3 regions of the Micromonospora sp. NPDC049366 genome follow, and region 3 is predicted to be linked to each of the others. Evidence: riboswitches for the same ligand, from Rfam matches in the RefSeq annotation. Region 3 holds a riboswitch; each other region holds the start of a gene.
What was found. A riboswitch is a leader RNA that binds a small molecule or an ion and turns the genes downstream of it on or off. The one in region 3 is predicted to bind cyclic di-AMP.
Positions count from the first base shown of each region.

Region 1: another riboswitch for cyclic di-AMP. It lies ahead of ACIBTV_RS12400 (transglycosylase family protein); the one in region 3 lies ahead of ACIBTV_RS13815 (C39 family peptidase).
Region 2: another riboswitch for cyclic di-AMP. It lies ahead of ACIBTV_RS07490 (coiled-coil domain-containing protein); the one in region 3 lies ahead of ACIBTV_RS13815 (C39 family peptidase).

Region 1 is NZ_JBITMV010000007.1:76,222-86,286, reverse strand. Features, by position in the region: gene ACIBTV_RS12410 (DUF4395 domain-containing protein) at 127-582, opposite strand; gene ACIBTV_RS12405 (TlpA family protein disulfide reductase) at 741-1,202, opposite strand; cyclic di-AMP (ydaO/yuaA leader) riboswitch at 1,410-1,595, shown strand; gene ACIBTV_RS12400 (transglycosylase family protein) at 1,598-2,230, shown strand; gene ACIBTV_RS12395 (carboxylesterase family protein) at 2,297-3,703, opposite strand; gene ACIBTV_RS12390 (DUF72 domain-containing protein) at 3,859-4,686, opposite strand; gene ACIBTV_RS12385 (helix-turn-helix domain-containing protein) at 4,967-5,932, shown strand; gene ACIBTV_RS12380 (S8 family serine peptidase) at 5,985-9,860, opposite strand.
Region 2 is NZ_JBITMV010000003.1:319,438-329,502, forward strand. Features, by position in the region: gene ACIBTV_RS07480 (helix-turn-helix transcriptional regulator) at 1-227, opposite strand, end outside; gene ACIBTV_RS07485 (carbonic anhydrase) at 434-1,114, shown strand; gene ACIBTV_RS07490 (coiled-coil domain-containing protein) at 1,193-2,212, opposite strand; cyclic di-AMP (ydaO/yuaA leader) riboswitch at 2,217-2,347, opposite strand; gene ACIBTV_RS07495 (YibE/F family protein) at 2,514-3,893, opposite strand; gene ACIBTV_RS07500 (heavy metal translocating P-type ATPase) at 4,216-6,363, shown strand; gene ACIBTV_RS07505 (metal-sensitive transcriptional regulator) at 6,347-6,643, opposite strand; gene ACIBTV_RS07510 (heavy-metal-associated domain-containing protein) at 6,793-7,002, shown strand; gene ACIBTV_RS07515 (hypothetical protein) at 7,023-7,994, shown strand; gene ACIBTV_RS07520 (heavy metal translocating P-type ATPase) at 8,006-10,065, shown strand, end outside.
Region 3 is NZ_JBITMV010000008.1:124,934-134,998, reverse strand. Features, by position in the region: gene pseI (pseudaminic acid synthase) at 1-135, opposite strand, end outside; gene ACIBTV_RS13835 (glycosyltransferase family 2 protein) at 272-1,420, opposite strand; gene ACIBTV_RS13830 (acyltransferase family protein) at 1,732-2,997, shown strand; gene ACIBTV_RS13825 (hypothetical protein) at 3,089-3,604, shown strand; gene ACIBTV_RS13820 (hypothetical protein) at 3,757-4,536, shown strand; cyclic di-AMP (ydaO/yuaA leader) riboswitch at 4,822-4,963, shown strand; gene ACIBTV_RS13815 (C39 family peptidase) at 5,192-6,037, shown strand; gene ACIBTV_RS13810 (hypothetical protein) at 6,025-6,609, opposite strand; gene ACIBTV_RS13805 (alpha/beta fold hydrolase) at 6,627-7,094, shown strand; gene ACIBTV_RS13800 (alpha/beta fold hydrolase) at 7,124-7,390, shown strand; gene ACIBTV_RS13795 (CDP-glycerol glycerophosphotransferase family protein) at 7,488-9,197, opposite strand; gene ACIBTV_RS13790 (D-ribitol-5-phosphate cytidylyltransferase) at 9,240-10,065, opposite strand, start outside.

The sequences.
Region 1 (10,065 bases), on a different contig from region 3:
CCATGGCCGGCACGGGGACGTGTGGTCACGGCACGTGACAGGACAGCTCCGGCGCGTTGCCATCGGCCGGGGCGAGTGCCCGTTGGCCCAGGCCCCAGCACGGGCGACGCCGCCGACGGCGGAGGATCAGGGGCGGGACGGCCAGGAGGACGGGGCGGGCACCCGGGCCGAGATCGGTCGGCCGGTCAACCGCCGCAGCGCCAGGTAGGCCTCGCAGCCGAGGCAGAGGTCGAACGCGGCGTTGAGGAACGCGGCCGCCAGCGCGACGCCGGTCGCGGTCAGACCGAGCGCCGGCACGCCGGCGAGCAGGCCGATCGCCGCCACCACGGTGCAGGCCAGCCCGACGAGCTGCGCGAACCGCACCGGCGCGACCGGCTCCAGCTCGGTCGGCGGAGCGAGGCGCGGCGCCACGAGCGCGCGGTAGAGCTGGCCGTACGGGCCGAGGCGGGGTCTGGCGGCGGTCACCGCGAAGACGGCCGCCTGGGCCAGCAGCAGCGGGGCGGACGCCGTGATCAGGGCGACGGCGAGGACGACGGTGGTGACGGCGGCGGCGAAGCGCGGCGCGCGAGGGTCGAGCAGCATGGCGGACGTCCGTTTCGGCGGGACCCGCGGAAGGCGGGGGTGACCGGGGAGAGGGGAGAGGCGGCGGGCGGGTCGTCAGGCGGAACGGACCGCGCGACACAGACTCGTCGCCGTCCGGCCGTGGTCCACGATCCGGCGGCGGGTCAGCCACACGCCCCTCACCGCGGCGCCCCGGCGAGCAGCGGCCGGACCGTGGCGACCAGCTCGTCCCGGACGGGCACGCCGGACGCGCGTCGGACGACCCGCCCGTCGGCGTCCACCACCAGCACCGTGGGCGTACGCCACACGTCGAGCGCCCGAACGGCGTCGAGGTGGTGTTCGACGTCGACCTCCAGCAGGCGTACGCCGTCGACGTGGCGCTCGACGTCGTCGAGGATCCGTCGGGTCGCGCGGCAGGGCGCGCAGACCGCGGAGGAGAACTGGACCAGGGTGACGCCTCCGGGGCGTACGCCGAGCGCGGCGAGCACGGCGGCGGTCTCGTCCGCCGGGTGCGCGGGGTGGGTCGCCGCCGCGACGACGCGCAGCCGGCCGTCGCGTCGGCGCCGCCACCAACCGAACGCGGTGGCGAGCGTGAGGACACCCACGACCACCAGCACGCCGGTCAGCGGAGATTGCGCCACGGGGCCAGCCTGCCACAGGGCTGCGGCAACGGATCCGGGCCGCCGGGGTGACGTGCGCCACCGCGTCGCGCTCCCCATAGCGGATCGCCGGGAATCCGCAACCGCAGGCGCGACCGTCCCGCGTGGACCGGTGAAGAGGTTCACACGAACTGGGCGATCGACGCCGACCGTGCCTAACGTCGATCGAGTTCGCGAACGCGGACACCGAGACCGGTAACGCCAAATCCCGCCGCCGGTCGTCGGCATTCGTCAGCCAGGCGGGAGCGGGGGACCCACCGTTCCTCGGTGCCCAGCGCAGGACGCTCGGGGCGCCTCGGGGTGAAGCCGCCACACGCGGCCGGGCACCTCAGCCCGAACCCGACAGCTCACCTCGCCGGCGTGGAGGACGTATCACCATGGCATCTGCGTATCACGCACGACACCGAGCCGTGACCACCCGCCGGGTCGCCGTCGGCACCCTGGCCGCCGGGGCGGTCACCGGCGCCGTCGCCCTCTTCGGCGCCGCGGCCCCCGCACAGGCGGCGGTCAACTGGGACGCCATCGCCCAGTGCGAGTCCGGCGGCAACTGGCACATCAACACCGGCAACGGCTACTACGGCGGGCTCCAGTTCTCGCAGAGCACCTGGAAGGGCTACGGCGGCACCCGGTACGCCGCCCGCGCCGACCTGGCCACCCGTGGCGAGCAGATCGCGGTCGCCGAGAAGGTCCTCGACGGTCAGGGCATCGGCGCCTGGCCGACCTGCGGCAGGAAGGCCGGCTCCACCACGAAGCCGAAGAGCACGACGTCGAAGTCCACGTCGAAGTCGACCGCCACGTCGAAGACCCGGTCGGAGCGGTCGACCGGCGACCGGCGTACCACCACCCCGGCCACCGGTGGGGCGTACGTGGTGAAGCCCGGCGACACGCTGTCCGAGATCGCCGCCGCGCACCGCGTGGCCGGCGGCTGGGAGGCGCTCTACGAGCGCAACCGCAAGGTCGTGGGCGCCGACCCGGGCCTGATCTTCCCGGGTCAGCGGCTCAGCCTCTGACCGACCGCTGACGGTGGCCCCGGCCCGCTGGTTCGCCAACGGGCCGGGGCCACCGTCGTGTCGCGGCTATCCGAAGGAGTGGACGTGGCCGCCGCGGCCCGCGTACGGCGCCCAGCCCCGGCCGGCCAGCGCCTGCGCGCCGTCGGCCACGAAGGCCAGCCAGGCCGCACGCAGCGGCGCACCGCGATCGGTCACCTCCGCCCAGGTCCGCCCCGCGAGCATCGGCGCGCCATCCCAGGCCGCCTCGTCACCGAAGAGCATCGGCAGGTCGCTGCAGTGGCAGGCCCGGTGCGCCGAGGTGGAGCCCGACTCGTCGATCCGGTAGGCGAACACCCGCGCCCCGGCCGCCGCCAACCGCTGGGCGAAGCGCAGGGTGGGGCGGCGGAACACGCGGCGCGTCGCCGCTCCGATCAGCCCCTCCTCGACGGCCCGCCCGAGCAGCGGTACGCGCCGTGACAGCGGCCCGTCCGCCAGGAAGTACGCGATCTCCCGGCGGGTGGTGCCCAGCACCACCTCCAGCCCGTCCGCGCCGGAGCGGGTCGCCTCCTGCCAGCCGCGCAGGTCGGGCAGCGGGTCCACGCCGGCGACCGGCCCGTACGCCGGGACCAGCCCGAACCCGAGTCGCGCGGCGAGGTCCTTTTCGGCGGCCCGCTGGGCGGTGACGATCTCGGCCGGCGACGCGTCGTGCGGGTCCCGGTCGAGCCGCGCGAGGAACCGCTGGGCCACCCGACCGGCCGTGGTCGGGTCGCCGAGCCCCAGGCCGAGCGGGGGGCTCTGCAGCACGGCCCGGCGGAACAGCGACCGGGCCTGCGCCACGCCCAGCAGGCAGGCGAGCGAGTGGGCGCCGGACGACTGCCCGATCACGGTCACGTTCTCCGGGTCGCCGCCGAGATGGGCGGCGTTGTCGCGGACCCAGCGCAGCGCCTCGATCTGATCGCGCAGCCCGAGGTTGCCGGGGGAGACGCCCGGGGCGTACAGGTAGCCGAGCGCGCCGAGCCGGTAGGTCACGCTCACCACGACCACGTCGCCCTCACGGGCGAGCCGGTCGGTGCGGTACCGGTCCCAGGAGCCGGCGCCGGAGCGGTACGACCCACCGTGCAGCCAGACCACCACCGGTCGGTGTCGGGCGTCGGCCGCCGGGGTGACGATGGTCAGGTTGAGGCAGTCCTCCGACTCGACCCCCACCTCGGACCGGCCGCCCGTCGCCGTCGAGCGGGTGGGCGGCTGCGGGCTGACGCCGCCGTGCCGGCGCGCGTCGCGTACGCCGGACCAGGGTCGCTCGGGCACCGGCGGGGCGAAGCGGTCCGCGGTCGCGTAGCGCACGCCCCGCAGGATGGTCAGCCCGTCCGCGCGCTCGCCGCGCAGTGTGCCCCCGCGCACGGTGACCAGGACGTCCGTCCCGTCGACGGGCTCCGGGGCGGGCGCAGCGCCCTCGACGGCGACGCCGTCCTGAGTGAACGACCCGGACGTCACGGGCGACCCTGCCTTCCGTCGGCACCGCCACCGTCGCCCGACCGGGGGCGGTGACGGCCCCGCCGGGCAGACGGGGCCGGGCCACGGTAGCGCCGGCCGGGGACGCCCGACCAGCGGCGTCGCGCCGACGAGACGTACGCCATCGGGCCCTTCGGTCAGAAGAGGGTCAGCGGCCCGACGGGGATCGGCTCGGGCAGCGGAAGCAGACCGGGTACGCGGTCGCGGACCTCGTCGTGGAAGCGGCGGGCGAGCACGGGCGCCTCGGCGTTGTCGGGGGTGTGCACGAAGACGGTCGGCGACCGGCCCTCCCGCAGCCACCCGGCCACCACGTCGATCCAGTGCTGCCAGCCCTCGACCGTCTCGGCGGTGGCGTCGCGCCCGAGGTAGCGGACGATCGGTCGGTCGGTGCGGGCCCGGGTGCGCAGCGGCATGCGGGGCTTCTTGGTCCAGGCGTCCCGTTCGGCGTCGCTGGTCGGTGGGGTGCGGAAGAACGCGGTGGTGTCGAAGGGGATCCACTCGGCGTCGACGGTGGCCAGGGCCTCTTCGAGCAGCCGGGCCGCGGTGGCGTCGGTGAAGAAGGCGGGATGGCGGACCTCGACGGCGTACCGGTGGGCGGCGGGGAGCCTGCGGAGGAAGCCGGCGAGCACGGGCACGTCGGCCGGGGCGAACGAGCCGGGCAGTTGCAGCCAGAGGGCGTGGGCCCGTGGCCCGAGGGGTTCGATCGCGTCGAGGAAGGCGTGCAGGGGCTCGGCGGCGTCGCTGAGCCGGCGCTCGTGCGTGACGGCCTTGGGCAGCTTGAGGACGAACCGGAAGTCCGGGTCGGTCTGCGCCGCCCAGGACGCGACGGTGTCCCGGGACGGGGTCGCGTAGAACGTGGTGTTCCCCTCGACCGCGGTGCACCAGGCCGCGTAGTGCCGCAGGCGTTCGTGCGCGGGCAGCGGGTGGGCCAGCAGGCGACCCGGCCACGCCCGGTGGGTCCACATCGCGCATCCCACGTGCAGCCGCATCTCGCCCCTCCCGTCCGCGCGGTCGTCCCGGGCCGTCGTCGGTCGCCCGGGGCCGTCGTCCGTTCGGGGGTCGTCGTCGCCGGGCTGGTCCGGCACGTCGGCCGCAGCGGACACCGTAGCGGGCGACGGCGGGGGACGGCCGCGGCGGCTCCCCGCCGTTCGACGGGTGCGCGGATGCTTGACGCGCTGCTGGGAGCGCTTCAAGATCAGGTCGGTCGGCCCAGGTAAGCGGCCGTAGGGGGATGCGGGGGGCGACGTGCTGGGCGCGTTCGGGCTGACGAAGCCGCAGGAGAAGGTCTACCTGGAACTGGTCGGGGGCCGACCGGGCACCGCCGCCGAGCTCGCCGAACGGCTGACGCTCGGTGCCGGCGAGGTCGAGGAGTCGCTGGCCGGGCTCGCCCGGTTCGGGCTGGTCCGCCTGGTCGCCGGCCGCGCCGAGGCCGCACCGCCCGACCTGGCCATCGACTCGCTGCTGACCCAGCGCGTCCGCGAGCTGGAGGAGGCGCGCACCGGCCTGGGGGAGTGGTTGCGGCGGCGGCGTGCGGCCGACCCGGTGGACCACGGCGTGCAGATGGTGGTCGGGGTTCCCGCGATCATGCAGGCGTTCGACCAGTTCCTGCGCGGCGCCCAGGAGGAGGTGCTCGGCTTCGAGTGCCCGCCGTACGCGGCCGATATGAACGACAATCCGACCGAGCTGGAGCTGCTGGGCCGGGGGGTGGGCTTCCGCGTGGTGTACGACCGGCGCGCCCTGGAGCGGCCCGGCGCGTCCGCCCACATCGGGCGGTTCCTGGCGGCCGGCGAGCAGGCGCGGGTCGCGGTGAACGTGCCCGGCAAGCTGGCCGTCGCCGACCGGCGGATCGCCCTGCTCTCGTTCCCGGGCCGCACCGAGAGCGCCGAGCCGTGGGCGCTGATGGTGCGGGGCGAGACCTGGGTGGAGGTGCTCGTGGCGCTCTTCACCGAGGTGTGGGACCGGGCGACGCCGCTGCGGCTGGCCCCGTCCAGCACCGTGCTCGACGACGTCGACCGTTGGGCGGTGCCCACGCCGACGGACCTGCGGATCCTGTCCCTGTTGATGACCGGGTTGCCGGACAAGGCCGTCGCCTCCCAGCTGGGCATCTCCCTGCGTACCGTCCAGCGGCGGCTGCGGCAGTTGATGGACGTGACGGGCAGCGCGACCCGGATGCAGCTGGGCTGGTACGCCGCCCGCAACGACTGGCTCTGAACCGGGGCCGGTGGGCGCCGCCGGCCCGGCGCGGGCCGGCGGCGCCCCCGGATCACCGGGTGACCGTGACGGTGACGGTGACGGGCGTGGATCCGCCCTTGGCGCCGTTGTTGGTCACCAGCAGCGTCGCCGCGTACCGGCCCGGGGTCAGGCCGGTGGTGTCGACCGTGATGGTCAGCTGCTGCTTCGCCCCCGGCTCCACCTGCCCGGAGGCGGCGGCGGAGAGCCACGGCACGTCGCTGTACGCCGGCAGCGACCCGTCGACGTGGTAGACCTTCGCGCGGTACGGGCGGTTGGTGGCTCCGGCGAGCACCCACAGGTTGCCCTGCTCGTCGAGGTCCAGGCCGGCCCCGGTGAGCGGGTTGGGGTCGGGGTCGGGCACCGAGGCGAGGGCCTGGCACGTCTGCGGGTCGAGCGCCCAGATCGACTCCTTGGAGTCCTGGTTGATGCCCCACAGCACGTTGTGCTTCTCGTTGAGCGCCAGCCCGGTGATCCACGGGATCGACGGGGTGCACTCGTCGAGCACCGCACCCGGCTGCGGGTGGGACAACCCGGCGAGGTGCTTAATCTTCCCGTCACCGGCCGCCAGGTAGAAGGTGTCGTCCGAGGCGCGGTGCGCGAGCCCGTAGGAGAGCTTGTCCGCCCACGGCCCGGTGATGGTCTCCTTCACCTCCAGGGTGTCCGGGTCGAAGCAGACGATCGGCAGGTCCCCGATGAACGTCATCTTCGGCGCGCACATCAGGTCCCGGGCCGCCACGTACGCCATGTCCGACGGCCAGCCGCCGATGTCCAGCACGCCCTTGCCGAGCGACCGACCGTCGGTGGAGAACTTCTGGAGCTGACCGAACAGGTACGAGTTGGAGACGATGAGCTCGCCGTTGCGGTACCCGACCCCGAACGCGTTGTAGAGGTCCGGCGTGGCGAACGAGCTGAGCACCTTGCCCGGTACCCCGGTCGGCGGGGTCGGCGAGTTGATCTCCCGAGCCAGCCAGGTGGCCGGCAGGTCACCCTTGTTGGTCAGGGTCACCGTCGCGGTCTTGGTCGTCCCGGCCCGCGCGCTCACCTCGACCGCGTCCCGGTTGGCCAGCAGCAGCGGCGTACGCAGCGCCAGGTCCTGCTTGCGCACCTTCGTCTCGGCGATCGTCACGGCGGTGGCCGGCAGCTCGTAGCCGGGCTGCAGGGCGCTCAGCGAGGCCTCACCGGCCGGCGCCTCCAGCTGGTAGAAGCCGTCGGCGTCGGTGACCGCGGTGACGGGCTGGCGGGCGTCCGGCGACTCGACGCGCACGGTGGCGCCGGCCAGCGGCTGGCGGTCGTTCGCGTCGCGGACCGTGCCGCGCAGCAGGCCCCGGCCCGGCACCCGGAAGGTGACGGCGGTGGCCTCGTCGAGCACCGCCTCGTCCCGGGAGTACGTCACCGCGTCCCGGCCGGTGGCGTCCTCGATGCCGACCGTCGCCGACCCGCCGGCCGCCGCCGACCCGTCGCCGAGCTTGCGGTACTGGATGGTCACGGTGCCGTTCTCGCTGAGCCGCACCTGAACATCGACCCGGGTCTTCGGCGCGCTCTTCAACGCGGCCCGGGTCCAGCTGACCACGAACTGGCGGTTCATGCCGCTGCCGGTCGTCTTCGTCCGCACCGTCGAGGCGTGGTCGAGGACCAGGTCGTCCCAGAACGCGTAGACGGCCGCGGCCGGTACCGCCGGGGCGGGCAGCGGACCGTTGTCGCCGACCGAACCGGCCGAGTCGGCGCCGAAGGTCAGGTAGCCGTCGGTGTGCACGGCGATCCGGTCGTACGTGGTGCCGTAGAACGTCATCGGGAACGGCAGCTCGACCGCCCGGCCGGCGGTGTCGCCGGTCAGCGGCAGCACCGCGCCGCCGTCGACCCACGAGGCGCGGGCGATCCCGGCGGTGTAGCCGTGCCGGTCGGCCTTGGCGGCCAGCGCCACGTCCACCGTCTCCGGCCCGTCCACCGTCACCGCGACCGTCTTCGGCGCGAGCCAGCGGCCGTACTCGACCCGCAGGTCGTAGTCGGCCTCCGGCAGCATGCCGGTGTAGCGGCCGTCCTTGCCGGTCACGAAGCCGGGGAACGTCTCGTCGGCGAGGGTCACGTGGGCCCCGGCGACCGGCTTGCCGGCCGGGTCGGTGACCCGTCCCGCGACCGGCTGCCAGGGGGCGGACTCGGACAGGTCCAGGGTGAGGTTGACGGTCCCGCTGGTCGACACGCTGATCGTGCGCCGCTGCGTACGCTGCGCGAAGAACGTCGCCGTCAACGTGTAGTCACCGGCGGGGACCCGGCCGAGCTGCACGGTGCCCCGCGCGTCGGTGCGGGCGGTGCGGGTGACCAGCTCGGAGGTGAGGGTGATCCGCGCGCCGGCCAGCGGGTTGCCGCCACCGACGGCGTGCACCACGACGCCGCCGAGCTGCGCCGTCGACGCCTGCGTCACCAGGTCGTACGCGTCCAGGCGGCCCTCGCCGTAGACGTTGTTGTCGGCCGCCGTGCCGCCGCACTGGAGGTCGGCGACGTCGTGCGCGGTGCGGTCGAGCAGTTCCCGGGTGCCGACCAGGTCCCGGCGCAGGTTCGGCACCGCCGACCAGGCCAGCGCGATCGCGCCCGCGACGTGCGGCGCGGCCATCGAGCTGCCGTCCATCAGGCCGTACTCGCCACCGGGCAGGGTGGACAGGATGCGCACGCCCGGCGCGGTGATGTCCGGTCGCACCGCGCCGTCGCGGCCCGGGCCACGGCTGGAGAACGCCGCGACCGTGCCGGCGGAGTCGGTGGCGCCGACCGCGTACGCCAGCGGGTTGCTGCCCGGGTAACCGGCGGTGCCGCACGGGTCGTCGGCCTCGTCGGCCTCGTTGCCGACCGCGAAGACCGGGAAGATGCCGGCCGCCACCCAGGTGTCGATGATCTGGTCGTAGAAGCTGTTGCCGTCGTCGACGCCGCCCCACGAGTTGTTCACGATGTCCGGTGCCAGGTCCGGGCGGGGGTTGTTGCCGTCGCGGTCGGTCGGCGCGAGCATCCACTGGCCGGCGGCGAGCAGGCTGTCGTTGGTGCAGTAGCTGGCCTCGCAGCCCTTGGCGGCGATCCAGGTGGCACCCGGGGCGACGCCGGTGACGTGGCCGGCACCGTCGTCGCCGAGCACCGACCCGATGGTGTGCGTGCCGTGGCCCTGGTTGTCGCACGGGGTGCCGTACAGGCAGAACCCGGTCGGATCGAACCAGTTGTAGTCGTGGGTGAAGGTGCCGTCGCCGTTGTTGCCGCGGTACTGGCGCACCAGCGCGGGGTGGTCGTACTGCACCCCGGAGTCGAGGCTGCCGACGACGACGCCCTCACCGCGCGCGCCGTACTCGTTCCACACCTTGTCGGCGCCGACCGAGGTGAGGTTCCACAGCAGACCGGGGTCGGCCGCCGCGCCCGCCGTGCGGACCGGCTCCGTCAGCGTCATCGCGCCGATCGGGGTGATCCGGGTGACGTCGGAGCGGCGGGCCAGCTCGGTCACCAGGTCCAGGCCGCCGGTCACCTCGACGACGTTCGCGATCCAGTACGGGGTGAAGGTGGCGTGCCGGTCCCGCAGCAGCGACCGCAGCCCCCGCTGGGCCTGCTCGGCCTGCGCCACCTTGGTCTCGTAGACCCGCTTGGTGCGGGCGACCCGACCGGCCCGGCCGGCGGCGGAGCGCTCGACGCGGTCCAGCTCGGCCTGGTCCAGCCGCGCCTCGCCGGCCACCTCCACGAAGAAGCGGGTGCCGGTGCCGGTGCGCGCCGCCGCCAGCACCTGGGGGTCCACCTTGCGCAGCGGGTCCGCCGCGGCGGCGTTCGGCGCGACGACGGTGGGCGCGGCGGCCGCCGCCGGTGTGGGCAGCGCTATCAAAGCGGCCAGCGCCGCGGCGACGCCGGCCGTCACACGGGTTGTCCCGTGCCTGGATCTGAACATGACGACTTCCTCCTCCGGGCGGTCGCCGAGGAGCCGGCGCCGCCGTCGAGGATTCTCAGTCGCCCGGTGCCCGGTTGATCGTCTCGATCCCTGGCGGAGCACGGACATGGCGGATCTCCGCCACCTCCGGTTGGCCGCGTCGACATCCCCCCGTCATTGCCGTCACACAGGGGTAATCCGATCGTCATACGACGACGGGCCGCCC
Region 2 (10,065 bases), on a different contig from region 3:
TACTCGTTGCGCCGGCCCACCCGGGTGCGTACGAGGTAACCACCGGCTTCCAGGTCGGCGACGATCGCCTGGGCGGCGCGCTCGGTGACCCCCACCTCGTCGGCGACGTCGCGTAGTCGGGCTGTCGGGTTCCGGGCGATGGCGAGCAGCACGTGCCCGTGGTTGGTGAGGAACGTCCAGTTCCGGGTGCCCCCGTATCCGCTCGCGCTCGTCGCCATGGCCGCCATGGTATGACCCGGGCCCGGTTTCCGCCGTTCGCGAGGTCGCCGGGGTGCTGCGAGGACCGGTCGACCGCCGCCGCGCGACGAACACCTGATATGCAAATCACGTATCCCTTGACGTATCTTGCGCCCGGTGTGACCGTTGAGCACAGCCCGCGTCCGCCCGCGGCCGAGGGTGACCAGGCCCGTCGCGTGGGAGTCGAGGTATCGGAATGAGCGCAGCCGGAGCACCCGGGGCACAGCGCACGCCCGGCACGCCGGAGGCGTCGGTGCTCGATCCGGAGCAGGCGTTGGCCGAGCTGCGGGCGGGCAACCAGCGGTTCGTCACCGGTGTCCCGCACCATCCGAATCAGGACGCCGGCCGCCGGGCCGCCGTCGCTTCCGAGCAGCACCCGTTCGCGGTGATCGTCGGGTGCGCCGACTCCCGGCTCGCCGCCGAGATCATCTTCGACCGGGGGCTCGGGGACCTCTTCGTGGTCCGCACCGCCGGCCACACGACGGGGCCCGAGGTGCTGGGCAGCGTCGAATACGCGGTCACCGTGCTGGGCGCGCCGCTGGTGGTGGTGCTCGGGCACGACTCCTGCGGAGCGGTGCAGGCCGCCCGGGACTCGGTCGCCACCGACTCGACGCCGCCGGGGCACCTGGCAGCCGTGGTCGACGCCGTCGTGCCCAGCCTGCGCCGGGCCGCGGCCGCCGGGGTGGACGACATCAACGGCATCGTCGACATCCACATCGCGCAGACCGTCGAGGCCCTGCTCGGCAACTCGCCGGTGCTCGCCGCCGAGGTGGCCGCCGGGCGGTGCGCGGTGGTCGGCATGTCCTACCGGCTGGCGGCCGGCGAGGTACGCGAGGTCGCCTCCGTGCCGGCCGGCACGGCACGCGCCGCCGCCTGACCCGGCCCTCCTGGACGTACGACGAAGGGGCCGCCCCGCGACGCGCGGAGCGGCCCCTTCGCATGCCACCTGTCGTCGCTACAGCAGCGACATGTGTACGTGGTCGGTGTGGTTCGACGGTCCGCTGTACGACTTCCAGCCGGTCGCCGGGAACCAGATCTGCCTGTTCCAGATCACGTAGTAGATGCCGAGTCGGTCGGCGTTGCGAATCAGGAACGCGGCGAGGTTGTTGCCGTACATGCGGGTGTCGTCGTTGTGCCACGGCGCGAAGCCGCTCTTCTGCAACGACCAGTCACAGGCCCGGCCCTTCGGGTGCTCCCACGGCCCACCGGAGCGGTAGCAGCCGACGAACCGGTTGAAGCCGGCTCGCTTGACCTCCTTGTACGCGTGGAGCGTGCGCGGGGTGATGCACCCCGAGGTCGTCGGGTCGTTCTCGCTGCAGGACTCGGGCTTCCAGTCACCGTCCGCGTCCCGGCCGGGGGCGACCCGGGCGACGGGTGAGGTGGCCGAGACCAGGCCACCGGTGAAGCCCTTCCCGCCGACCAGGGCCAGCGCCTTGTCCGCGTCGCGCTTCTGCTTGGCCATGATGGCGGTCTGCTTCTGCTGCTCGCCGACCTCCGCGTCGATGGCGAGCTTGGCCAGCTCAGCGCGCCTCTTCACCGCGTTGACCTCGGCCAACTTCTGGGAGTTGACCAGGTTGAGCTCGTCCAGCCCGGTGGCCCGCTGCACGAAGGAGTCGGGGCTGTTGCTCTCCAGGAGCATGGCCATCGCGCCGATGCGCCCGGTCCGGTAGGACTGAGCGGCGATCTCGCTGACCTGCGGGGCCAGCGCGTCCAGCTCGTCCTGGGCGCGCTTCACCTCGAGGGCCAGCTCCGCCTGGCGCGTCTTGGACTTCTCCAGCTTCGCCTTGGCCGCCGTGTAGTTCCGGTTGGTCTGCTCGATCACGTCGGTGAGGAGCTTGGGCTCGGCGTCCTCCTCGTGCCCCGAGGGGGTGGAGGGGTTCGGCGCGGCCGATGCCGGGAGGGGCCCGGCGAGCACGGCCAACGCGGCCAACACGGCCGCCACAGGCGTCAACCAGCGGCGTAGGGGTGCCGTCACAGTGTTCCCTTCCGTCGACCGCCGACCGGGTTAGCTGACGGGTTCGGGGCGGAAGTGGCCCCTACCGCTCGCGCGGATTCACCCCGGGTACCTGGGTTCCCGGTTCGCCGGGTGGCGATTGGGCGGTGGCACCGCACGCGCCGCTGCGCGCCTTCATCGGTGACCGGCAGCGAGGTTACCCGAGAGTCCTCCGGGGGATCTACGTCCGGATGCCGACTAAAAGCGTCATTTCGGCATTGCGCTGTGTGATCAGTGACCGGGTCGTCAGCTCGCCCCACCCGCGCCGTCACGCTGCGGAGTGTCACCATGCGCTGTCCGTTCTCCTGTCCGGTTCGGGCCGCCCCGGGCGGGCGGCGAGGGGTGGGTCCGGGTCGAGCGTCCGGCCGTGCCGGCCGGCGCTCAGTGCCTCCAGCGCCTCGGCCCGGTCCGGTGCCGGCCGGGCGGCCGGAGGTGGTGGCGTCGGTGCGGGCGGGCCCGCGTCACGGTCCGCCGCGCCGTGACGACCGGCCGTGGTCACCAGGGCCGCCAGTGCGGTGGTCAGCGGGACGGCGGCGATCAGGCCGAGCGTGGCGACCGCGCTGCGTACGATCTCCTGGGCCAGGAACTCGCTGGTGAGGATCTGGGCCGCCCCGCGTGAGTCGGCGGTCAGCAGGAGCAGCAGCGGCAGCGAGGCGCCGGCGTACGCCAGCACGATCGTGTTCACCGTCGACGCGATGTGCGCGCGGCCGACCCGGGTCGCCGCGCGGTACAGCTGGAGCCGGGACAGCCCCGGGTTGGCGTGCGCCAACTCGGTGACCGTGGCCGCCTGGGTGACGGTGACGTCGTCGAGCACGCCCAGTGAGCCGATGATGATGCCGGCGAGCAGGAGGCCGTGCAGGTCGACGTCGGCCTGGAACATTGACAGGGTGGTGGCGTCCTCGCTGCCGAAGCCGGTCAGGTGGGTGGCCGCGGTGGCGATGGTGCCGAGCACTCCGGTCAGCACCAAGCTGCCCAGCGTGCCGAGCACCGCCACCGAGGTCTGGGCCGTGACCCCGTGCGTCAGGTACAGCACCACGAACATGATCAGCGCGGCGCCGACCACCGCGACCAGCAGGGGCGGGCTGCCGGCGCTGATGCCGGGGAGCACGAAGCCGAGCAGGATGGCGAAGCTCGCGGCCAGGCCGGCGAGCGCGGCCACGCCCCGCCACCGCCCGAAGGCGACGATCGCGGCGGCGAAGACGACGGCCAGCCACAGCAGCGGCTTGCCGCGCTGGTGCTCGGCGATGTTCCAGCTGCTCGCCGACGGGTCGGCCGGGTCGGTCAGCTCGACCAGGATGATCTCGTCGCCGACCGCCACGGTCGGCGCGCCCGGGCCGTCCGGGATCGGGGCCTCCACCTGTCGACCCGCCGCCGGGCCGTCCTCCACCTTCACCCCGACCGTGCCGCACACGCCGGGTGAGCCCGTCCCCGGTGTGCCCTCCGGGGTGGGCGGGGCGGGCGGACACGGCTCCGAGACGACCCGGGTGACCGTGCCGTGGTACCTCGGCACGTCGGAGCCGTCCGCCGGCTCCGGCGCGTTCCACGGCCAGAGCAGCAGTGCGGCGACCACCGTGGCGAGGACGAGCGGGACCACCGTCGCGACGAGGATCCGTCGCACCCGCGGCGGGGTGGACGGTGCGGGACGGCTGTGGTCGGCACCCAATGCGAGTCTCCCAACGAATCCGGGGCGGGGTACGTACCGGCGGGGCGATCGGTTCAGCGGCGCCGGACGATCGTCCGGGCCGGCGCGGGGCGGTGACCTGTGATGGCGGAGTGATCGCGGACCGTGACCGGGTTGCCCGGCCGGCCGCCGGGGGCGGACGGCAACCGGCGGTAGGGCCGGGCCGGGCGGTGCCGAGTCGGGAGAGCCATCGTTCGGAATGCTAACCAGGCTCGCGCGCCGATGCCTGTCCTGCGCTCGGTGTCGGAGGGTCGCGTCGGCGGGACGGCACCCCCCGGGCACCGCCGGCGGGCATGGTGGAGTCATGTCCATGCACCCGCACGACCCCGACCCACCGCTCGGCCACCCCGACCACTCGGGCCGCTCCGGCCACGAGGGGCGCGGTGGCGGTCGCGGGCACGGCGGGGAGGACGGCGGCGAACCCGGGCACGGCGGCGGGCATCGCGGGCACGACCGGCACGCCGGGCACGACCCGGAGATGTTCCGGCGGCGGTTCTGGCTCTGCCTGGTGCTCACCGTGCCGGTCGTGGTCACCAGCCACATGGTGATGGCCTGGTTCGGCTACGAGCTGGCGTTCCCCGGCCGGTCCTGGGTCGGTCCGGTGCTCGGGTCGGTGGTGTTCTGGTGGGGTGGCTGGCCGTTCCTGGCCGGCGCGCTCCGCGAGCTGCGCGACCGCACGCCCGGCATGATGCTGCTGGTCACGATGGCGATCACCGTCGCGTACGTGGCATCGCTGGCCACCGGCATCGGCGCCTTCGACCTGGACTTCTGGTGGGAGTTGGCCGCGCTGGTCACCATCATGCTCCTCGGTCACTGGCAGGAGATGCGGGCGATCGGGCAGGCCCGGGGGGCGTTGGCGGCGCTCGCCGCGCTCCTGCCCGACCGGGCCGAGCGGGTCGGCGGGGATGGTCGGCCGGAGCCGGTCCCGGTTGCCGAACTGCGGATCGGGGACGTGGTGCTGGTCCGCCCGGGCGGCCGGGTGCCCGCCGACGGCCGGGTGACCGACGGCGCGGCCGAGCTCGACGAATCGATGATCACCGGGGAGTCCCGTCCGGTGCCCCGGTCGGCCGGGGACCGGGTCGTCGCCGGCACCGTGGCCACCGACTCCGCGCTCCGGGTCCGGGTCGAGGCGGTGGGTTCGGGCACGACGCTCGCCGGCATCCAGCGGATGGTCGCCGAGGCGCAACGGTCCAGCGGGCGCGCCCAGCTGCTCGCCGACCGGTTCGCGGCCGCGCTCTTCTACGTGGCCACGGGCACCGCCGTGGCCACGGTGCTGGTCTGGACGCTGCTCGGCCGGGTCGACGAGGCGGTGGTCCGTGCCGTGACGGTCCTGGTCATCGCCTGCCCGCACGCACTCGGGCTGGCCATCCCCCTGGTGATCGCGCTGAGCACGGCGCTCGCCGGGCGCTCCGGGATCCTGGTGAAGGACCGGCTGGCGCTTGAGCGGATGCGGACCGTCGACGCCGTCCTGTTCGACAAGACCGGGACGTTGACCCGGGGCGGGCACGTGGTCACCGAGCTGGCCCCGGCGTCCGGCGTCGACCGGGACGAGCTGCTGCGGCTGACCGCCGGTGTGGAGTCCGACAGCGAACACCCGCTGGCCCGGGCCGTCGTGGCGGCGGCGGGGCCGGGCGGCGCCGCGCGGGCGAGCGGTTTCCGGTCGCTGCCGGGCCGCGGCGTGCAGGCGACCGTCGACGGTACGGAGTACGCGGTGGGTGGTCCCGCTCTGCTGCGCGAGTTGGCGGCGCGTCCTCCCGACGAGCTGACCCCGGCGGTCGACCGGTGGAGCGCCCGGGGCGCCGGAGTGCTGTACCTGGTCCGGCTACCGGCGACCGTGCTGGGCGCGCTCGCGTTGAGCGACGAGGTGCGCCCGGAGGCGCGCCAGGCGATCGCCGAGCTGCGTGACCAGGGCGTGCGTACGATCGCGATGATCACCGGCGACTCCCGGGCCGTGGCCGACGCGGTCGCCGCCGACCTCGGCTTCCGCCCCGGCGACGAGGTCTTCGCCGAGGTGCTGCCGGAGGAGAAGGACGGGCGGGTCACCGCGCTGCGTCGGCGCGGGCTGACGGTGGCGATGGTCGGCGACGGTGTGAACGACGCCCCGGCGCTGGCCCGGGCCGACGTGGGCATCGCCATCGGCGCCGGCACGGACGTGGCGATCGAGTCGGCCGGGGTGGTGCTCGCCTCGTCGGACCCGCGGGGGGTCGCCGCGGTGGTGCGGCTCTCCCGGGCGTCGTACCGGAAGATGCTTCAGAACCTCGGCTGGGCCGCGGGTTACAACGTGGTCGCGCTGCCGCTGGCGGCCGGGGTGCTCGCCCCGGTGGGTGTGACCCTGAGCCCTCCGGTCGCGGCGGTGCTGATGTCCGCGTCGACCATCGTGGTCGCGCTGAACGCGCAGCTGCTGCGGCGGGTGCGCCTGGAGCCGGCCGCTGAGGTCAGCCGCGCTTCATGAGGCGGCCGACGGCGGCCATCATCTCGGTGGCCATCTCGTCGGCGCGGCCCTCGGCGGCGCCCTCGTGCATACAGTGCCGGGCGTGTCCGTCGAGCAGGCCGAGCGCGACCTTGTCCAGGGCGGCCTGGATCGCGGAGATCTGGGTGAGCACGTCGATGCAGTAGCGGTCCTCGTCGACCATCTTCTCGACGCCGCGGACCTGTCCCTCCACGCGGCGGAGCCGCGCGAGCAGCTGATCCTTGCTGGCGGTGTATCCGCGGATGGGCGTGGGTGCGGTCATGCGGACAAGGATAGCCTACCCCCCGGGGGTATGGTACGGTCCTATCGTGCCGGATACCCCCACCCGGTACAGGTAAGCCTCGGGGGCGGGAGTCCGTCCTCGTATTACCCCTGGGGGGTATTGTTCGAGGCGGCGGAAGGAGCGGTCGGATGGTCACCACGACATACCAGGTGCAGGGCATGACCTGCGGACACTGCGTGAGCGCGGTCAGCGCCGAGGTCGGCGCGATCCCGGGCGTCCGGGACGTGCGGGTCGAGCTGTCGAGCGGGCAGGTCACCGTCGACAGCGAGACCCCGCTGGACGTCGCGTCCGTGCGGGCGGCCGTCGACGAGGCCGGCTACGAACTCGTCGACGCCTGATCGGGATCGGAGCCGCCAGGATGAACACCGCGATGAAGCTGAGCGGGTTCGCGCTCGGGCTCGCGGCGGTGTTCGGCGCGGCCTACGGGGTCGGTCAGGTGGCCGGCCCCGTCACCCCCGCCGCCGAATCCCGCCACGACGACACCATGGCCGGGCACGGTGACACCGGGCACGGCACCGAGGCGGGCGCCTCCGGGCGCCTCCCCGGTGGCCTGCTCGTCTCCGACCGGGGCTACACGCTCGTGCCGGTGACCGCCCCATCCGGCGAGTTCGCCTTCCGGATCGCCGGCCCCGACGGCGGCCCTGTCACCGCGTACGACGTGGCACACGACAGGCGCATGCACCTCATCGTGGCGCGCCGGGACCTCTCCGGCTTCCGACACGTGCACCCCGAGCAGGATCCGGACGGCACCTGGCGGGTGGCCGCCCCGTTCGGCGGGCCCGGCGTGTGGCGGGCCTTCGCCGACTTCACCCCCACCGGCGGCGAGCCGCTGACGCTCGGTGTCGACGTCACCGTGCCCGGTGCGCTCACCGACCGGCCGCTGCCACCGCCCGCCACCAGCACCACGGTCGACGGCTACACCGTCACCCTGGCGGGCAGCCCGCAGCCCGGCCGCACCGCCCAGCTCACGCTGACTGTCAGCCGCGACGGCGCGCCGGTCACCGACCTGGAGCCCTACCTCGGCGCGTACGGCCACCTGGTGGCCCTGCGCCAGGGCGACCTCGCGTACCTGCACGTGCACCCGGACGGCGCGCCCGGCGACGGGCGGACGCCGCCCGGCCCCGCGGTGACGTTCCGCGCCGAGGTGCCGTCCGCCGGCGCCTACCGGCTCTACCTCGACTTCAAGCACGGTGGCGTGGTGCGCACGGCGGAGTTCACCGTGCTGGCCGACGCCGCCACCGCCCCGACGGGCAGCCCCGCGCCGACCCCGAACGCACCCGCCCCGACCGGCGCCGCCGAGCACGGCGAGCCGGGCCACGGGCACGACTGACGGGACCCTCGATGACCACCACCAGCAGCACGCCGCTGCCGACCGCGCCGAACCAGATCGAGCTCGCCATCTCCGGGATGACCTGCGCCTCCTGCGCCGCCCGCATCGAGAAGAAGTTGAACCGGATGGAGGGCGTGACGGCCACGGTCAACTACGCGACCGAGAAGGCCACCGTCCGGTACGCCGACGACGTCACGCCCGACGACCTGATCGCCACCGTGCAGAAGACCGGCTACACGGCCGAGTTGCCGCCCCCGCCCGGCCCGGCCGGCGCACCCGCCCCGGCCGCGCCGGTGGACGAGCTGCGCGGGCTGCGTACGCGGCTGTGGGTGTCCGTGGCGCTGAGCGTGCCGGTGATCCTGCTGGCCATGGTGCCGGCGTGGCAGTTCGACTACTGGCAGTGGCTGTCGCTGGCCCTGGCCGCCCCGGTCGTCGTCTGGGGCGGCCTGCCGTTCCACCGGGCCGCGCTGATCAACCTGCGGCACGGCGCGGCGACCATGGATACCCTCGTCTCGGTCGGCACCATCGCCGCGTTCGGCTGGTCGCTCTGGGCGCTCTTCCTCGGCGACGCCGGGATGCCCGGGATGACGCACCCGTTCCGGTTCGACATCACCCGCTCCGACGGCGCCGGCAACATCTACCTGGAAGCCGCGGCCGGGGTGACCGTGTTCATCCTCGCCGGCCGCTACTTCGAGGCCCGCTCGAAGCGCACCGCCGGCGCGGCGCTGCGGGCTCTGCTCGAACTCGGCGCCCGCGACGTCGCGGTGCTCCGCGCCGGGGTCGAGACCCGCATCCCGGCGGACCAACTGGCCGTCGGGGACCGGTTCGTGGTGCGGCCCGGCGAGAAGATCGCGACCGACGGCGTGATCGATGAGGGCACCTCGGCGGTCGACGCGAGCATGCTCACCGGGGAATCCGTCCCGGTCGAGGTCCGGCCCGGCGACACCGTGGTCGGCGCGACGGTCAACGCGGGCGGCCGCCTCGTGGTCACCGCGACCCGGGTCGGCGCCGACACCCAGCTGGCCCGGATGGCTCGGCTGGTGGAGGAGGCGCAGAGCGGCAAAGCGGCCGTGCAACGGCTCGCCGACCGGATCTCCGGCGTCTTCGTCCCGATCGTGATCGCGCTGGCCGTCGGTACCCTCGGCTGGTGGCTCGGGGCCGGCGCCGGCCCGACCGCCGCGTTCACCGCCGCCGTCGCCGTGCTGATCATCGCCTGCCCCTGCGCGCTCGGGCTGGCCACGCCGACCGCCCTGCTGGTCGGCACCGGCCGGGGCGCCCAACTCGGCGTGCTGATCAAGGGGCCGGAGGCGCTGGAGAACACCCGTCGCGTCGACACCGTCGTGCTCGACAAGACCGGCACCGTCACGACCGGCCGGATGACGCTGGTGGACGTGCTGCCCGACGCGGGCACCGACGCCGAAGAGCTGCTGCGGGTGGCCGGAGCGCTGGAGGCCGCGTCCGAACACCCGATCGCCCGCGCGGTGGCCACCGGCGCCGCCGAGGCCGGCGCCCTGCCGCCCGTCACCGGCTTCGCCAACGTCGAGGGGCTCGGTGTGAGCGGCGTCGTGGAGGGGCGCGAGGTGCTCGTCGGCCGGCTCCGGCTGCTGCGCGAGCGGGGACTCGTCGTACCCCCGGAAGTGGAACGGGCGGCGACCGACGCGGAGGCCGCCGGCCGGACGGCGGTGCTCGCCGGCTGGGGCGGGCAGGCCCGGGGCGTCCTCGCGGTCGCCGACGTGGTCAAGCCCACCAGTCGGGCCGCCGTGGCCCGGCTGCGCGACCTCGGGCTGCGGCCGGTGCTGCTGACCGGCGACAACGCCACGGTCGCCCGGGCGGTGGCCGCCGAGGTCGGCATCACCGAGGTGATCGCCGAGGTGCTGCCGGCCGACAAGGTCGACGTGGTGGCGCGGCTCCAGGCCGAGGGGCGGACGGTCGCCATGGTCGGCGACGGGGTCAACGACGCGGCCGCGCTCGCCCGGGCCGACCTGGGGTTGGCCATGGGCACCGGCACCGACGTGGCGATCGAGGCGTCCGACCTGACGCTCGTCCGGGACGACCTGACCGCCGCCGTCGA
Region 3 (10,065 bases):
GCTGGCCGCCACCGCGTCGACGATGGCCAGCGCCCGGTCCAGGTCACCGTTGTGGTTGCCGGACATCTCGGCGACCACGAAGGGTCGCTCCCCGGCACCGACCGCGTGCGGTCCGATCTTCAGTGTCGCCGTCATACCGACCTCTGCTCAGTTGCCTCCGCACCACGGTGCGGTCCTACCGTCGTCGTCCACCGTTCGCGGGGACGACCTGGAAAACCAGGGCGCCGGGAGCCGACCCGGCTCCCGGCGGGGATGCTGCCACGGGGTGCGGTCACGAGACGCCGCGGCCCACCAGCACGTCGTCGCGGAGCGACCGGACCGCCGCGTCGTCGCCCGCCGCTCGGCCGGACGCGCCGTCGTCGGCCGACGTGCTCGCCGAATCACCGCCGGAACCGGGGTGCCGCAGCCGCCCGGCCACCCGGTGCGCCTGGCGCAGCGCCGCGTACGCCCGGTAGTCGTTGCGCCCGACCAGCCGGTGCTTCAGACCGGCCACCCCGCCCGGCATCGGGTAGCCGCCGGGGGGCAGGTAGCGGCGGTAGTGCTCCGCCACCCGCGCGAAGAAGGGGCGGCGCAGGTGCGGGTGGAGCCGGTCGTCGTTGCCCACCACCACCAGGTAGTGGTTCACCATCAGCTGGAACAGCTCGGCCTGCAGCCCCTCGTCCGGATGCCGGCGCCGCACCCACTCCATCAGCCGCTCGTACTGGTCGAAGGCGTCGAAGTGCCGGCCGCTGCGGGTGGAGGTGATGGCGCCCTTCCGGCCCTGCCGGTAGAGGTAGCAGACCTGGTCCAGCACCGAGATCTTCTCCGCGCCGATCAGCAGTGGGTGGCTGAACGGGATGTCCTCGTACCAGCCGGGGAAGAAGCGCAGCTCCAACTCGTCCATGAACGCCCGGCGTACCACCTTGTTCCAGGCGGTGTGCTGCACCCGCAGCAGGTGCGGCGCGTCGGCGAGGCGGACCACCCCGGGGGTGTCGCGCAGCAGATGACTGCTCGCGTCCACCTCACGCCGTCCGTCCTCGTGGACGCGGAGGTGGTCCAGCATCAGGACGTCCGGTTCGTGCTGACGCAGCCGGTCCAGCACGGTGGCGATGGTGCCCGGCGGGAGCCAGTCGTCGCTGTCGACGAACCAGACGTAGCGCCCGGTCGCCTCGTCGAGGCCGGCGTTGCGGGCCAGCCCGAGGCCCACGTTCGTGGTCAGGTGGACCGTCCGGATCCCGGCCCGGCCATTGGCGTACGACCGCAGCATCTCCCCGCACCGGTCCGGGGAGGCGTCGTCCACCGCGATGATCTCGACCGCGTCGGCCTCACCCGCCGGGATGTCCGCCCGGATCGACTCGAGGCACTGATAGAGGTACGCCTCGACGCCGTACACGGGCACGACGATGCTGAGCAGCGGCGGCGGGGACGGCTCGTTGACCACGCCGCCACCTTCGACTCCCGGGGTGGCCGGCCCTGGAACCTGACGTGTCCGGCGATGGTGGAGTCCCTGAACTCCCCAGGAGCGTCGGGTTAACGGCGGGCGCTTCCGCCTTCCACACCCTGAGCGACCGGCCGGTTCCGTTCCGCCATTCGCGCCGATACCGCCGGTCGGACCGCCCTGGTGCCGGTCCGTGGCCTGGCGGGTAGATTGCCCCGATGCGGTCGTGTCCGGGCCGCGCTCGGCACCGCGCGGTGCGTGACCCCCCGGGGAGGAGATCTGGTGTGGCGAACGGTGACTCCGGGGAGCCCGGCATGACGAGCGCGCCCACCGTCACGCCGGACGCCCCACCGGCGCCCGCCGCCAACCGCCTGCCCTCGCTGACCGGGCTGCGCTGGATCGCCGCCCTGCTGGTCTTCGGCTTCCACGCCGCCACCATGCGGATCGTCATCGAGCCTGACCACCAGGCCGTGGTGAACTGGCTGTTCACCCTGGGCCTGAGCGGGGTGCAGTTCTTCTTCATCCTCAGCGGGTTCGTCCTGGTGTGGTCCGCCCGCGCGAGCGACACTCCGCTGCGGTTCTGGCGGCGACGCGTCGCCAAGATCTGGCCGAACCACGTGCTGCTGTGGGCGCTCGCGCTGCTCGCCGCGTTCTGGTTCGCCGACCCGGTCCGGCTCGACATCGCGATCGAGAACCTCTTCCTGCTCCAGGCGTGGGATCCCCGGCCCGGCCACTTCTACAGCATCAACACGGTGAGCTGGTCGCTGTCCTGCGAGTTCTTCTTCTATCTCTGTCTGCCGCTGGCACTGCCGCTGATCCGCCGGGCTCGCCCCTGGGCGCTGTGGGCCGTCGTGGTCGCGGTGCCGCTGCTGATCCTGGCCCTCTGGCCGGCGCAGCTGCTGGTGCCGGAGGAGAGCCGGTGGTGGTTCACGCAGGTCTTTCCGCCGATCCGGTCGCTGGAGTTCTGGATGGGGGTGGCCGCCGCCGAGCTGATGCGGCGCGGCCGGTGGCGGGGGCCGAAGCTCCCCGTCGCCAGCGCGGTCTTCGTGGTGACCTGGGTGGTCGCCGCCGAGTGGATCCGCGCCGAGCTGTGGGCGGCGCTGCTGTCGGCGGCGTACCTCCTGGTCATCACCGCGGCGGCGGACGCCGACGTGCGCGGGCTGCGCTCTCCGTGGCGGTCCCGTCCGATGGTGTGGCTCGGCGAGGTGTCGTTCGCCTTCTACCTGGTGCACGTCCTGGTGATGATGACCGTGCTGCGGCTGACCGGCGACTGGGGCACCGGCCTGCCCGGCTGGTGGGGGCTCACCGCGGTGTTCGGGTTCCTGCTGCTCAACCTGGTGCTGGCCGGGCTCGTGCACCGCTGGGTCGAGACGCCCATGATGCGGCTGCTCGGACCACGCCGGGCCCGCGCGACCGCCGCCCGCCCCGGGAACCCCGCCGCGCCGGTGACCGTCGCTCCATCGGGCCGGTCCGAGCCGGCGGCCACCGGGCCGGAGGCGCCCGCCGCGCCCCGCGTCCCGCGGCCCCGGCGCGCCGTCGACCACAGCGACGACCAGCCGGCGTACGTGGATTCCCGCTGACGCCGTCCACCCTGGTCACACCGCCCGGCGCGGCGCGCCGACACGCCCGGCATCGAGTGCGACCGGGCGTTGCCGGCGGTAGCGTTGTCGGATGCTTCCCGTCGCGTTCACCTGTCCCCTGTGGTGGGTGGCGCGATGGGCCGGCCGTCTGTTGGCCAGCCTCGCGGTCGTCGGCGCGCTGACCGTCGGCGCCGGCTCGCCGTCCGGCGCCCTGGCGGCGTCCGGCACCGCGTTCCCGGCCGCGCCGGCCGTCGCCGACGGGCAGGGAAGCCACGCCCCGGTCGACCCGGCCGCGCACCGCGCCGCCGACACCCGGCCCCGCGGCGTCGGCGGCACCACCGTCACCGGGGTCGCCACTCTCACCGGGGTCGCCGCGCTCACCGGGGCCGACACCGTCGCCAGGGCCGTCACCGTCCGCACCAGGGTCACCGCCGACGACGGAGCCACCCCGGTCGCGGCCGGCGCCGCCCCGCACCCGGCCGCCGTCGACCGCACCGGCGTCCGGCCCCCGTCAATGGCGACGGCCGGCATCCCGGCCGCCGAGCCCCGCAGGCCGACGAGCACCGGCCCGGCCCCCTCGGCGCCCCGCGCCCCGCCCGGGGCCTGAGCCCGACGGCGGGCGTCGATCCCGCCGATCCCGCCACCCCGCGTCCCCGCCGGCCCCGCCCCGGGGCGCCGCCCCGGTCACCCGTGGCCCGCGCCACCGCCCCCGGCGCCCCGCGCGCCCCCCATCGCAGCCGTTCCTCCCGAGGTGCCGACATGGAGAAGACCGTCCTCTACCAGTTCCTCGTCCAGGTCCCGCTCGCCGTCGCCATCTGGTCGGTCCTGCTGGTGCTGGCCCTGACCGTGCTCACCGTGCTGGTCGCCCGCCCGGAGCGGGACCGCGCCGACGGTGACGCCGCCGCTCCCGCCACCCCGACGGCCCGTGAGCTGGCCGAGGCCGAGGCCGCCGACCTGCGCCGGTACGCCGAGGAGGTGGCCGTCGCCGCGGCCGGCGCGGCGCAGACGGCCCGCCGGCGGCGGGCGGAGTGGCTGGCCGCCCACCGCGACCTGGAACGGGCCTGGGCCGCGTACGACGAGGCGGAGACGGCCGCGCGTCGGTTCGCGGGCACGGGTGCGCTGCCCCCGCCGCGGACGCCCCGGACGCCGGCCGAGTACGCGGCCCGGGAGCGGCACCTGCACCGCGCGGCCACGGCGGCGCACTGGCGCGGCGAGTTGACCCTGCGTCAGCTCGGCGAGGTGTTCGGGCACCGCAACGGGTGGGATCCCCGGCTGCACCCGGTCGAGCAGGAGGTGCGGCTGGCGCGGGTGGTGCGAGACAGTCGACACGCCGACTACCGGCTGGCCGAGGAGCGGGAGCGGGCCGGATGGCGGGACGCCGAGCTGGCCGCCGAGGCCGCCCGGACGCTCGCCGCCGAGGCGTACGCCGCCGCGGCCCGGCTCCGGCCGCTGCGGGCGCCGGCGGCCCGGCCGGCCACGGTCGCCGCGGCGACCCGTCCGGTGCCGGCGCGCCGCTGGCGGCCCGCCCGGGTCGGGTGACACCGGGGTTGTTCCGTGAGCCCGGTCACAGTCGGCCGGAAACGGTCAGCGGGAATGATCGGGAACGATTTCCGGGCGTTGTGGAGCGCCTTTCCGGCCGGCTGTCCCGTTGTCGCCCGACGGCGCCTCCCACGCCCCGCGTCCCATTGAGTCACGCCAGTGTCCGTACGCCTGGAAAAAATTTCCATGATCAGTGTTTACGCAGGTCAGGCAGGGTTGGCAGGGTGAGTACCGCTTAGTAGTGTCGGCCCGTCCGGTGCGGTAACCGATCGCAAGAGGCGACGCCGCGCCGACCCGCCTAATCGGCAGTTCCGAGCCGGGGACCCACACGCACGTCCGGGGTGAATCCGCGAGCCACGGCCCGCGGTAGGGCGATCTTCCCGCCCGAATCCGTCAGCTAACCCGGTAGGCGGCGTCGGAAGGAGCTCCATCCTCGTGCAGCACCAGCCCACCCCTCGTTCCTCCCCGCACCTCCACGGCACCGCGGTACCCGCCCTCGCCCGTCCCGTCGTGGCGAGCTGACCCGGCACCCGCGTCTCCCGCCCGGCCTACCGGGCGATCCCCTGAGCGGTCCACCAGTCGCGGACGACGTCCGCGCGGTGACGCCTGCCCGCCCACCGGCGTGGGCGTGGTAGGGCCGCTCTCCCCCGAGCCCGTGGAGGAACACGTGAAGCACACCCTGAAGCGTCAGCTCCGTCGACTGGCGACGCAGCGCCCATACCAGATCACCGGCGCCGCCGCGGCCCTCGTGCTGGCGTCCACCGCCGGCGTGCTGGCCAGCGGCATCGATGACGCGCCCAGCGGCCAGCCGGCCTCCGCCGCGGTGGCCGAGCTGCGCAGCGACGCGACCGTCGCCTCGCGCAGCCAGGACCGGACCGCGGAGCCCACCACCGCCGCGCCCGAGACCAGCGCTCCCTCGGCGTCGAGCGCGTCCCCGGCCGCCCCGAAGGCCGCGAACCCCGACCTGACCCGCAAGCCGACACCGCCGAAGCCCCCGAAGAGCAAGGTGCTCGACTACGACTACCAGGCGCAGACGACGTACTACTACTGCGGCCCGGCGGCGACCCGCAACGCCCTCAGCGCCAGCGGCATCGAACGGAACCAGGACGACCTGGCCGCGCAGCTCGGCACCACCGAGATGGGCACCAACTCCGCCCAGGACACGACCCGGGTGCTGAACGCGGTGGTCAAGGGCAGCCCGTACCGGACCCGGATGTTCGACGGCGCCCCGAGCCCGGCCCAGATGGACCAGCTCCAGGCCGACGTGGTCAAGGCCATCACCGACGGCCGTGGCGTGGTCGCCAACATCGTCGGCGACGCGGTGGACACCGACGGCGGCTGGCACTCCTTCTCCGGTGGTCACTACATCGCCGTGGTCGGCTACCGGGACGAGGGCCGCACCGTGAAGATCGCCGACTCGGCGAACCCGGCGGTGCCCTCGTACTGGATCAGCACGATCGACCTGGCGAACTGGATGGCCACCCGCGGCTACTCCGCCTGACCCGATCCGACACCCGGGCGCCGGCCCCCTCCTTCGAGGGGACCGGCGCCCGTGGCCTTTGCCGGCCGCCCGGTTCGTGAGTAGGTGACGAAGCCGTACAGCGCCAGGTGGTTGGACTTCGTGCCGGTCACCGTGTGGTCGATGGCGGACGGCCGCACCGTGCCCCTGATGAACAGATATTCGATCTTGCTGGATCCGCTCGTCGCCTTCGCCCCGTAGCCGGTCATCCCGAAGCCGCCCAACGTGGACGACGGGATGCCGGTGCGGTTGGCGTCGATCCCCACGAACGCCACGGTCGCGCCGTAGGTGTCGGCCGGGTAGCCGAACTCGGCCGACAGCTGGTCGGCGTACGCCTCGGCCTGGCCGGTGCCGCGCACCTGCTGCACGATCAGGATGTCCGGCGGCGCCACCCCGGCCGTGCCCTTCGCGCCGTTGTCGTCCACCAGCATCGAGGTGAGGTGGCGCCGGACGGCTTCCGGCCGCCGCCCAGCGCCGAACTCTACAGTGACCGTCGTCGCTGTGTTGCCCCGCCGATCGTCCGCCGGCCGACCGATCGTGCGACGGTCGTCCACCGTGGCAGACTGCGCCCATGGTCGATGACTCCGGTGGGCGGTCGGTCCTCCTGCTGCTGCACGGCATGGGCGCGAGCGGTGACGTCTGGCTGCCGTGGGCCCCGCTGCTCGAAGAACGCTGGCCGGGCCGCTGGCTCGCTCCGGATCTCGCCGGGCACGGCGCCTCTCCGCCGCTGCCGGCATACTCGTTCGCCGGTCTGGCCGAGCGGGTCGCGGCGGGTCTCGGCTCCGGCGGGCGTGCGGCGGCGGGCCTCGGTTCCGGCGAGCGACTCGTGGTGCTGGGCCACTCCCTGGGCGGGGTGGTCGGGCTGGCCCTGGCGGCGCGGGCCGGCGGTCTGCCGGTGGCCGCGGTCATCGGCCTCGGGATCAAGGCGGTGTGGTCACCCGCCGAGCTGGCGAAGGCGGCCGAGCTGGCCGAACGGCCGGTCACCTGGTTCGCCACCCGCGAGGAGGCGGCCCGCGCTACCTGCGGGTCTCCGGCCTGACCGGGCTGGTCGACCCCGACCACGCGGTGGTGGACGCGGGCCTGCGCGCTGAGGGCGGGCGGTGGCGGCTGGCCATGGACCCGGGCGCGTTCGCGGTGGGCGACCCGGCCCTGCCGGCGCTGCTCGCCGCCACCGACGTGCCGGTGCTGCTGGCCCGCGGCGAGCACGACCCGATGGTCACCGACGCGCAGCTCGCCGAGCTGGGCGCGCCGGTGGTCACGCTGCCCGGGCTCGGGCACAACGCCCACGTCGAGGACCCGCAGGCGGTGCTGGCGCTCGCCGACGCGTACCGCTGAGCACGGCAGCGCCGCTCGCCCCGGACCGCCGGGGAGAGCGGCGCGTCGCCGGCCGGCGGTCGGTTCAGACCGGCGGCCGGTTCAGGTGGTGGTCGGTTCAGGCGGTGGGGGAGAGCGGCGCCGGCTCCACCGGCGGCCCGACCCGCGGCGCCGGCGGGTTCCACCCCGACTCCAGCTCGCGGCGGGCCGCGTCGAGGAACGCGTCGGCGTACGAGTCGGCCGGGAAGTCGCCCAGGTAGCGGCGGCGGGTCGCCCAGCGCTCCGGCGCCAGCGGGTCGTCGCCGAGCAGCCGGTCGAGCACGTCGTCGACGTTCGCCATGTCCCGCCGCAGCACGTAACCGGCGCCGGCCAGCGGGAACAGCTCCCGGAACCGGTCGCCCTCGTCGGCCATGTCGGTCACCGCGAACGGCTTGCCGGAGTAGAGGTAGTCGGAGATGACGCCGGAGACGTCGGAGACCAGCGCGTCGGAGCGGTTGACGCACTCCACCAGGCTCAGGTCCCGGCTCGCGGCGGCACCCCACAGGTGCGGCCGGCCGGTGCGTGCCCGGTCCGCGGCCAGCAGCTCGGTGAGCCGGCCCAGCTGCCGGGCCGACGCCGGGTTCTGCGTGGTGTAGGGGTGGGCGCGCAGGATGACCGTCGCACCCCGGTCGAGCAGCCGCCGCAGCAGCGGCTCGGCCACCGGCAGCGAGCAGTAGTCCGCGTCCGCGTGGTGCCCCGTCCAGGTCGGCGTGTACAGGACCGTGCGCGGCGCGTCGGCGGGCAGCGGCTCGGGGCGTACGTCGATCGACTCGACCTGCGGGCGGCCCACCACCACGAACTTCTCCGCCGGGATGCTCACTCCGGCGCGGGCGTACCGGTCGATGGCCGCCTGGCCGGCGACGAAGATCCGGTCGAAGATGCCGGAGACCGGGTTGGCGCTGGGCGCCTTGTCGCTGTCGCCGTGGTGCAGCTGCACGTGGGTCAGCTGCGTGAAGCGGATGCAGTGGCTGTTCTTCGCGCCGTGGTTGACGTAGAACGCCACCTTGAGGCTCGGTACGAGCACCTCGTCCATCGCGCGCAGGGCCGGGCAGTAGACCACCGGAGCGGTCGTGGCCGCGGCGATCGGCGCCAGGAACTCCGGCTCGCGCACCAGCACCAGGAACGGCCGGCCGATCCGCTCCAGGTAGGGCAGCCACATGGTGACCTGGTACTCGGAACCGGGCGGGGCGGAGAAGTGGAGCAGGAACTCCGGCTGGTGCCGGCGCAGCGCCCGGCTCACCGGGCCGCCGCCGGCCGCCGGCCGGAAGCGGCGCCGGGCGAGGTCCAGGGCGACCGCGCCGGCGCCGGCGGCGACCAGCAGCGCGACCACCAGGGCGACCACGGCGGGCAGGGTCGCCGCGGCGGCCACCGCCACGACGGCGAGCAGCCCGAGCAACGCGTCGCCCAGGTGCGTGGCGACCAGCGGCGTCCACGACCGCACCGGCAGGTTCGCCGCCCGGATCTCCAGGTTGCCCGCCTGGCGCAGCGGCCCGACCAGGAGCACCAGCCCCAGCAGCACCAGTGCGGTGGCGGCAAGCGCGGGGTCGAACCCGCCGTCGGACCGCCGCGCGTAGCCGACCAGGACGGCGGCCGCGATCAGGGTCGTCTCGGCCGTGGTGTCGGCGCCCGGGCGGACCCGCCGCTCCGCGGCGGTCGCGGCGAGCGCGGCCACGACGAGCCCCAACCCCCAGCCGGTCGCGCCGGTCAGCGCGACGACGAGGAAGGCCAGCACGGCCAGCCCGGTGCTCAGGCACCGTGCGATCAGTTTCCGGACCAGGTCACCACGCATGTCGCTCCGTTCACCGCCGTCCCGGCCGCAGGTGTCGGGCGGTCAGCCGACGACCGCGGGGGCGGCGTCGGTCGACGTCGTCTGCGTCGGCACGGCCTGCGCGGCCTCACCCGGCGCCCGGCGTACGTCGATGACCTGACCGGTCAGCTCGGAGATCAGGACGTCCAGCGAGGCCTGGGCCACCGCCTCGGCCGAGAGCAGGGTGTGCTCCGGCTCCTCACCGAAGGCGCGGGTGCGCATCGGGGTGGCCGTCCGCTCCGGGTTGATGCAGTTGACCCGGACGCCGTCCTCGGCCCACTCGTCGGCGAGGGCCTGGGTGAGGTTGACCAGCGCGGCCTTGGTGGCCGAGTAGAGCGCGTAACGGGCGCGGCCCCGGGTGTAGGAGCTGGAGGTGTAGAGCAGCAGCTGCCCCCTGGTCTGCTGGAGGTACGGCAGGGCCTGCCGGGCCACCGTCACCGGTCCCACGAAGTTGACCTGGAGGAGGCGGTCCATCGTCTCCTCGTCCATCTCCGCCAGGGCGCCCCGCTCCAGGATGCCGGCGGTCACCACCACGTGGTCGATGCGGCCGGTCGCCTCGAAGGCGGTCTTCAGGGCCGCCTCGACGTCCTCCGGACGCTCGACGTGGGTGCCGGTGCTGCTGCGGCTGAACGGGAAGACCTGGGCGCCGTAGCGGGAGGCCAGCTCCGCCAGGTCGTGGCCGATGCCGTAGCTGCCGCCGAAGATCACCATCGTCCGCCCCGTCAGCTCCTCGCGGTAGCTGCGGTGGTCGGCCAGCCGGGGCGGCTGCGCGGCGGCGAGCTGGAAGAGCTTGTCGGCGAGGTGCACGTCGACCGGGTGGGTGACCTTGATGTTCTCGTCCGACCCGTCG